Regions from separate parts of the Rhizobium sp. BR 250 genome, predicted to be linked through region 2. Evidence: predicted binding sites of a transcription regulator. Region 2 holds the regulator's gene; each other region holds the start of a gene.
What was found. The regulator PhoB, encoded in region 2, activates phosphate uptake and scavenging genes when phosphate is short. The targets are predictions, from matches to a motif close to TGTCATNNANCTGTCAT.

Region 1 (2,200 bases), on a different contig from region 2:
GCCCAGCAGCGTGCCCTTCACCGCATCCACGCCCTCGATGCCGTCCCAGGTCTTCGGCCCGGGGAAGACGAGATGCTGGTGGCCGGTGAAAATGGCGTCGATGCCTTCCACGCCCGCCAGATAGAGCGAGGCATTTTCCATGCGCTCCGTCTGGCCCTTGCCGTCAATGCCGGAATGGGAAAGGGCGATGACGATATCGGCGCCTTCTTCCTTCATGACCGGCACCCAGGCCTTCGCCGCCTCGACGATGTCGCGCGTCTGGGCCTTGCCCTCGAGGTTCTTGGAATCCCACATCATGATCTGCGGAGGCACGAAACCGATGATGCCGACCTTGACCGGGCTGGTCACGCCGCCGCCGTCGCGGATCTGCTTCTCGATAATGACGTAGGGCTTGAAGAACAGCTCGTCGTTTTTCGGATCGGAAGCGAGCTGGCCCTTGGTGAGGTTGGCGCAAACATAGGGGAAACCGGCGCCCGCCAGCGTATTCGACATATAGTCGAGGCCGTAATTGAATTCGTGGTTGCCAAGCGTGCCGCAATCATAACCCAGCACATTCATGGCGTTGATGACGGGATGCTTGTCGCCGGCCTTCATGCCGCGCTCATAGGCGATATAGTCGCCGAGCGGGTTGCCCTGCAGGAAGTCGCCATTATCCACCAGCATCGAGTTTCCGGCTTCCGCACGGATGGTATCGATGACCGAGGCGGTGCGCGAAAGCCCCATCGTGTCGTTCGGCTTGTCGGCGTAATAATCATAGGGAAAGACGTGAACGTGGATGTCCGTCGTTTCCATGATGCGCAGATGCGCCTGATTGGCGGCCGCGCGCGCGGCAAAGGGGTGCAGCAGCACCAGTGCCGAGGAGGCCGCGATGCCGCCGAGAAGCGAACGGCGGGTGATGGGGTGGAGAGCGAGAAGCGACGACATGGGAACTCCTTCGGATGAAGCCTGCTCTGTCATGGGAAACGACAAGGTAGAAGCAATCGCCGAGGAGTCCATCATCAAAATGACAAGCCGGTGACGGATGGGCCAGTTTTCAACCGTTTGATAAATTTTTTGTCATTGAAGCGCGGCGCGCATGCCGGCTCTTCAGGAATGCGCGTCATTTGTGCTGCGCATTCCGGTCTTCGGGATCGAGGGCTCAGCGGGCGAGCGTCGGTTTCACTTCCTCGTGGAAGAAGCGGAAATAGGAGGAAAGCTGCGCCAGCGTGTTGGTGGAAAGCTTCAGCTGCAGGCCGAGGCGGTTCTGGTGCTGCCACTGCACCACACCCTCGATGAAGCCCAGATCGTCGCTCTGCACCTTGACCCGGCTGCCCTTGGCGGCGGCAAAAGGCCCGTCCAGTTCAAGCGCCATTCCGGTGGCAGAAAGATCAACCACACGGCCTCGGGTGGACTGGCTGAAATAATGCACCGTCGCGAAGATCCTCGTCTTGCTGCGGGGCGCGCTGCGGGTCGCCATATTGAGATTGTTTGTCATCTTGCTGCTCAAATCAATTGTTTCCGATACCATGCATCATGCTGCGGAAAGCTTGAGAGCCATTTAGTTCTTCAGTTAAAATTGCAGGTAATTGCCGATTATGCTGTATCGATACGGCACTGATAGCAATTGTTGCGGGCCGAGCGCACATGCACATAAGCAACATCCGCGCGTGCCAGAAGATGCCGCGCACGTGACACGATCTCACCCGTCGCCGTCACCGCGCCGGTGCCGTAGACGATGCGGTCGTCGGCCCCATATCCGCGCACGATGTAATCCGGGCTCTCCAGCATTGGCGGAACGAGTTCCGTCTGCGGGTAACGTTCGCAGGGCTCGGCGTGAAGGAACACCGGCCCCGTTTCCGCATAGGGCTGAAGCGAGGGAAAGGGCCGGTAGGCGAGAATCAGCATCGCTTCGCCTTCATCAATCTGGGACAGGCAGTGGCGACAGGGCATGCCGCCCGGTGAAACGGCCTTTTCCGGCGCGTTGCCATAGGCGTCGGCGCTGCCCGCCCGGAAGGCCTCTGCTTCCTTAGCCGGCATTGCAGTGAAGACGAGATCGGTCATGGCGGGGCCTCTTCAGGTTGGGATCGGCGTTGCTTCTTTGCAGCTATGATCCCGAAATGGAGCACTATCCACCCGATTCTTGACAGGTGATGCAACCACCCCATTGCGTGACTCGTTAGCTTCGGGAATCAGTGACGCTCCTCGTTCCCGGAAGGTCTGA
Region 2 (2,200 bases):
GTTGCCGGAACCGGCGTGCCGCGCAAGCTCGCCCGCGGCATCGAGCACCTGTCGGAACTAGCGCTGGTACAGCTCAAGGAAGTGCTTGACGTCTATTCCACCCGCTCCGCCGAGAAGGCCAATGCCATCCGCGAGCGCGACGAGGAAATCGACGCCATGTATACGTCGCTCTTCCGTGAGCTTCTGACCTACATGATGGAAGATCCGCGCAACATCACCACCTGCACGCATCTTCTCTTCTGCGCCAAGAACATCGAGCGTATCGGCGACCACGCCACCAATATCGCCGAGACGATCTATTACATGACCACCGGCAGCCAGCCGGAGGGCGAGCGTCCGAAGGACGACAGTTCCAACACGCTCGGTTCGGTGACCGAGTAACAGACAGGCGAAGGCTTGCGGAGTTAGCATATGGTGCCCAAGATTGCAGTTGTGGAAGACGAGGAGGCGTTGAGCGTCCTGCTTCGTTACAATCTCGAGGCTGAGGGATATGACGTCGACACGATACCCCGTGGCGACGAGGCGGAAATCCGGCTGCAGGAGCGTATTCCGGACCTTCTCATTCTGGATTGGATGTTGCCCGGTGTTTCCGGCATCGAGCTGTGCCGGCGTTTGAGAATGCGGCCGGAAACCGAACGCCTGCCCATCATCATGCTGACCGCGCGCGGCGAGGAAAGCGAGAGGGTTCGCGGCCTCGCCACCGGCGCTGACGATTATGTCGTCAAGCCGTTCTCGACGCCGGAACTCATGGCCCGCGTCAAGGCCATGCTGCGCCGGGCGCGTCCCGAGGTTCTGTCCTCGGTGCTGAAATGCGGTGATATCGAGCTGGATCGCGAGACCCATCGCGTTCACCGCAAAAGCCGCGAAGTGCGCCTCGGCCCGACGGAGTTCCGCCTGCTGGAGTTCCTGATGACCTCTCCGGGCCGGGTGTTTTCCCGTTCGCAGTTGCTGGATGGCGTCTGGGGCCACGATATCTATGTCGACGAGCGCACTGTCGACGTTCATGTCGGACGCCTGCGCAAGGCGCTCAATTTTTCGCATATGCAGGATGTCATCCGCACCGTGCGTGGTGCCGGATATTCGATGGAAGCCTGAGCCAGACCAAACGGCACAGTTTCGCCAAGGCCGATAGTGCAACCGAAAATTTAGAAGCCCGAAACCGGAAACGGTTTCGGGCTTTTTGACTATGGATCTTTTCAAAAGCGGGCATCGTACTCAGGGGGCTTTAAATGCGGTGTAAATCCGGATTGTCGGATCACACCGCTGCCATCCGGTTTCTAGACCGCCTGCAGTTGATGGCGAACGCCTCCCGGAGGATATGCGCGTCAAAAAATCAAAGGTTGCGGATCCTCGCGACACGCCCAAGGATGACGCCGGAGTGTCTGGTGCAATCCCTCATCGCAAGGACGACGTTACGCTTTGTTTGGGCACGCCACGTCGCGATATGGCTGAAACTCCGCAAGGACCAAAGTCGTGTACCCTGTCCAGAAATTCAAACCGGCCGACAGTGGAACATGCCCGGTTTTCAGGAAGGCGAGGTGCGGGATATCTGCCCTTGGGTTGATTCCGAGACCGCAAAGAACCTCTGACTTTATGTCATAAAAAAACGGGCCCGAAGGCCCGTAGTTTTTGAGTGTCAAATGCGTGCCGCAACACTCAAGCTTTGCGACGCTCGCTCACCGGCTGGTAGGCGAGCTTTGCATGGAACTTGCAATAGGGTGAAGATTCCAGTGCTTCACAACCGCAAAAATGAAAATCGTCCTTGAGCGGATCGCCGACCGGCCACTTGCAGGTGCGTTCCGTCAGTTCCGTCAGTGTCAGGCGACGGGAAATCGGCGTTACGACGTTTCTGGAGGGAACATAGTCGAGAACTTCGGCGGTCTCGATATCGATTTCCTCATGCAGTGCCGTTGCCGCGTTGGAGCGGCTCAAGACCCGTGCGGGCGTCGCGTTGACGCGGGTCGCGAAATTTGTCGCGCGGGGAGCAGGGGCGGCCGTGCGCTTGGGCGCGGAACGCGCCGAAGTGACAGGGCCGCCGGCCTTGACGCGTCCCGGCAGATTGAGACGGTGGACCTTGCCGATCACGGCATTACGGCTGACACCGCCCAGCTGTGCTGCTATCTGGCTGGCGCTAAGCCCCTCGGACCACAATTTCTTGAGTTTCTCGACTCGCTCGTCTGTCCAGTTCATGCCGCTTCTC
Region 3 (2,200 bases), on a different contig from region 2:
TCGCTCCGATCAGCGCCGCGAAGATGACCTGCGGTGACACGATGGCCGGATCGATGATGCCGGTGCCGAGTGTTTCGGCCACATGCAGGCCGAAGAACAGGAAGGCGATGAAATTGAAGAATGCCGCCCAGGCGACCGCATATTGCGGCCGCAGCACACGGGTGGAAACGATGGTGGCGATGGAGTTTGCGGCGTCGTGCAGGCCGTTCAGGAAATCGAAGAACAGCGCGATGGCAATGAGGCCGACAAGCAGCGGCAGGGCAAGTGCGACATCCATCAGACGTTCTCGATCACGATGCCGCTGATCTCGTTGGCTACATCCTCGAAGCGGTCCACGACCTTTTCGAGTTCGCCATAGATCTCGCTGCCGATCATATAGGCCATGGCATTGCCGCTCGCGCCGTGGCGGCGGAAGAGGTCCTTGAGACCGAGGTCATGAAGTTCGTCCGAGCGGCCTTCAACGCGGGTCACCTCTTCGGCGATGGACGACAGGCGATGCGCATTCGTGCCGACCTTGTTGAGAAGCGGGATGGCCTCCGCGATGAGGCCGGCCGCGCGGACGATTTCGTGGCCCATCTCCTTCATCAGCGGGTCGAACTCGCTCTGTTCGAAAAGCCGGATGGTCTTGACCGTCTTGTGCATCATGTCGATGGCGTCATCCATGGACTGGATGAGGTCCTTGATGTCGCCCCGGTCGAAGGGGGTGATGAAGCTGCGCCTGACCGCAAGCAGAACGTCGCGGGTAATATCGTCCGCCTGGTGTTCCAGCGCGACGATGAGGTCGCAGTTCTTCTCGACGTCGACGCCGCTCAAAAGATGGTCAAGCGCTTCAGCCGCCTTGATGACCGTTTCGGAATGTTTGCTGAACATGTCGAAGAAACGGTCCTCGCGCGGCATCAGCTTGCGAAAAATACTCATCATGCGAATTGGCCCTCAATGGCGCTTTATTAGTTGTGGGGGGTGATTGTCATAAAACTGTCATAAATGTACGCGGGGCATTGATGCAACCCGGAAAATCGGCACTATCAACGGATATGAAACCCGCCAAGAAACGCCGGAAGACCCGCCCGGCCCGTCCACTCACATTGCTTCAGCAGCTGGCTGCTGTTCCGGAAAAGCTCTTCACCGGTGCTTTTCGGCAGCAATATGCCGCGCTCTGCTTCCGTTATGCCGGCAATGGCGGGGATGTCGAAATCCTCCTTGTGACCTCCCGGACCAGCGGACGCTGGATCATTCCGCGCGGCTGGCCGATGAAACGCAAGAAGCCGCATCAGGCGGCGGCCATCGAGGCATGGGAGGAGGCGGGCGTGCGCGGCCGGGTGAGAAAGGACGCCATCGGTCGCTATACCTATCTCAAGATGCTCGATGATGGCGATGTCGTGCCCTGCATGGTCGACGTGTTCCAGATCGAGGTGACGGAGGCCGATGCGCTTTTCAAGGAAAGCGGCGAACGCCTCCTGGAATGGGTGCGCCCTGACGAGGCGGCAAGGCGCGTTCGCGATATCGAGCTGAAATCGCTGTTGGTTGATTTCAAGCCCAAAGGCAAAAAGAAAGGCCGAACGAAGGAGGGCAACTAGCGGCGGCTTTCGCGCCGCCGGCTTCCGCGCCGCCGGGCATTAAGTCACTGGGCCGGGTGATGCGCAGGGTCCGCGTCGCTCGCCGCATCCGGCGCCTTTGGCAGCAGGTGGGCGAAACGCCGCGTGATGCTGTCGATACAGGACAAGATCGCAGGCACCACGATCAGGGTCAGCAGCGTGGAACTGATGAGGCCGCCAACCACCGCATGCGCCATCGGCGCGCGCTGCGCTCCACCCCCGGCCACGGCGAGGCCGAGCGGGATCATGCCGAAGATCATCGCAAGCGTCGTCATGATGATCGGGCGGAAGCGGATGACGCCGGCATTTGCCAGCGCTTCGTTGAGGGAGAGCCCCCGCCGTCGTTCGCGATTGGCGAAATCGACCAGCAATATGCCGTTTTTGGTGACGAGGCCCATCAGCATGATGAAGCCGATCAGCGAGAACATGTTGATGGTGCTACCAGCCACCATGAGGCCGATGAGGACACCGATGAGCGACAGCGGCAGCGACACCATGATGGCGAGCGGTTGCAGGAAGCTGCCGAATTGCGAGGCGAGCACGATATAGATGAAGATGACGGCCATGCTGAGCGCCGTGACCATGTGGCCGATGGTCTCCTGCAT

Region 1: a site for PhoB is predicted at 1,004-1,020, ahead of QD336_RS15400 (bifunctional 2',3'-cyclic-nucleotide 2'-phosphodiesterase/3'-nucleotidase). Genes of this name have one in related genera too.
Region 3: a site for PhoB is predicted at 966-982, ahead of QD336_RS15035 (DUF47 domain-containing protein). Genes of this name have one in related genera too.

The regions. Positions count from the first base shown of each region.
Region 1 covers NZ_JARWKW010000009.1:28,928-31,127, reverse strand. Annotated here, with positions in the region: gene QD336_RS15400 (bifunctional 2',3'-cyclic-nucleotide 2'-phosphodiesterase/3'-nucleotidase) at 1-924, opposite strand, end outside; gene QD336_RS15395 (PilZ domain-containing protein) at 1,139-1,474, opposite strand; gene QD336_RS15390 (DUF1203 domain-containing protein) at 1,573-2,040, opposite strand.
Region 2 covers NZ_JARWKW010000003.1:48,956-51,155, reverse strand. Annotated here, with positions in the region: gene phoU (phosphate signaling complex protein PhoU) at 1-381, shown strand, start outside; gene phoB (phosphate regulon transcriptional regulator PhoB) at 412-1,095, shown strand; gene QD336_RS05475 (GcrA family cell cycle regulator) at 1,657-2,190, opposite strand.
Region 3 covers NZ_JARWKW010000008.1:208,409-210,608, reverse strand. Annotated here, with positions in the region: gene QD336_RS15040 (inorganic phosphate transporter) at 1-277, opposite strand, end outside; gene QD336_RS15035 (DUF47 domain-containing protein) at 277-921, opposite strand; gene QD336_RS15030 (NUDIX hydrolase) at 1,035-1,577, shown strand; gene QD336_RS15025 (efflux RND transporter permease subunit) at 1,622-2,200, opposite strand, start outside.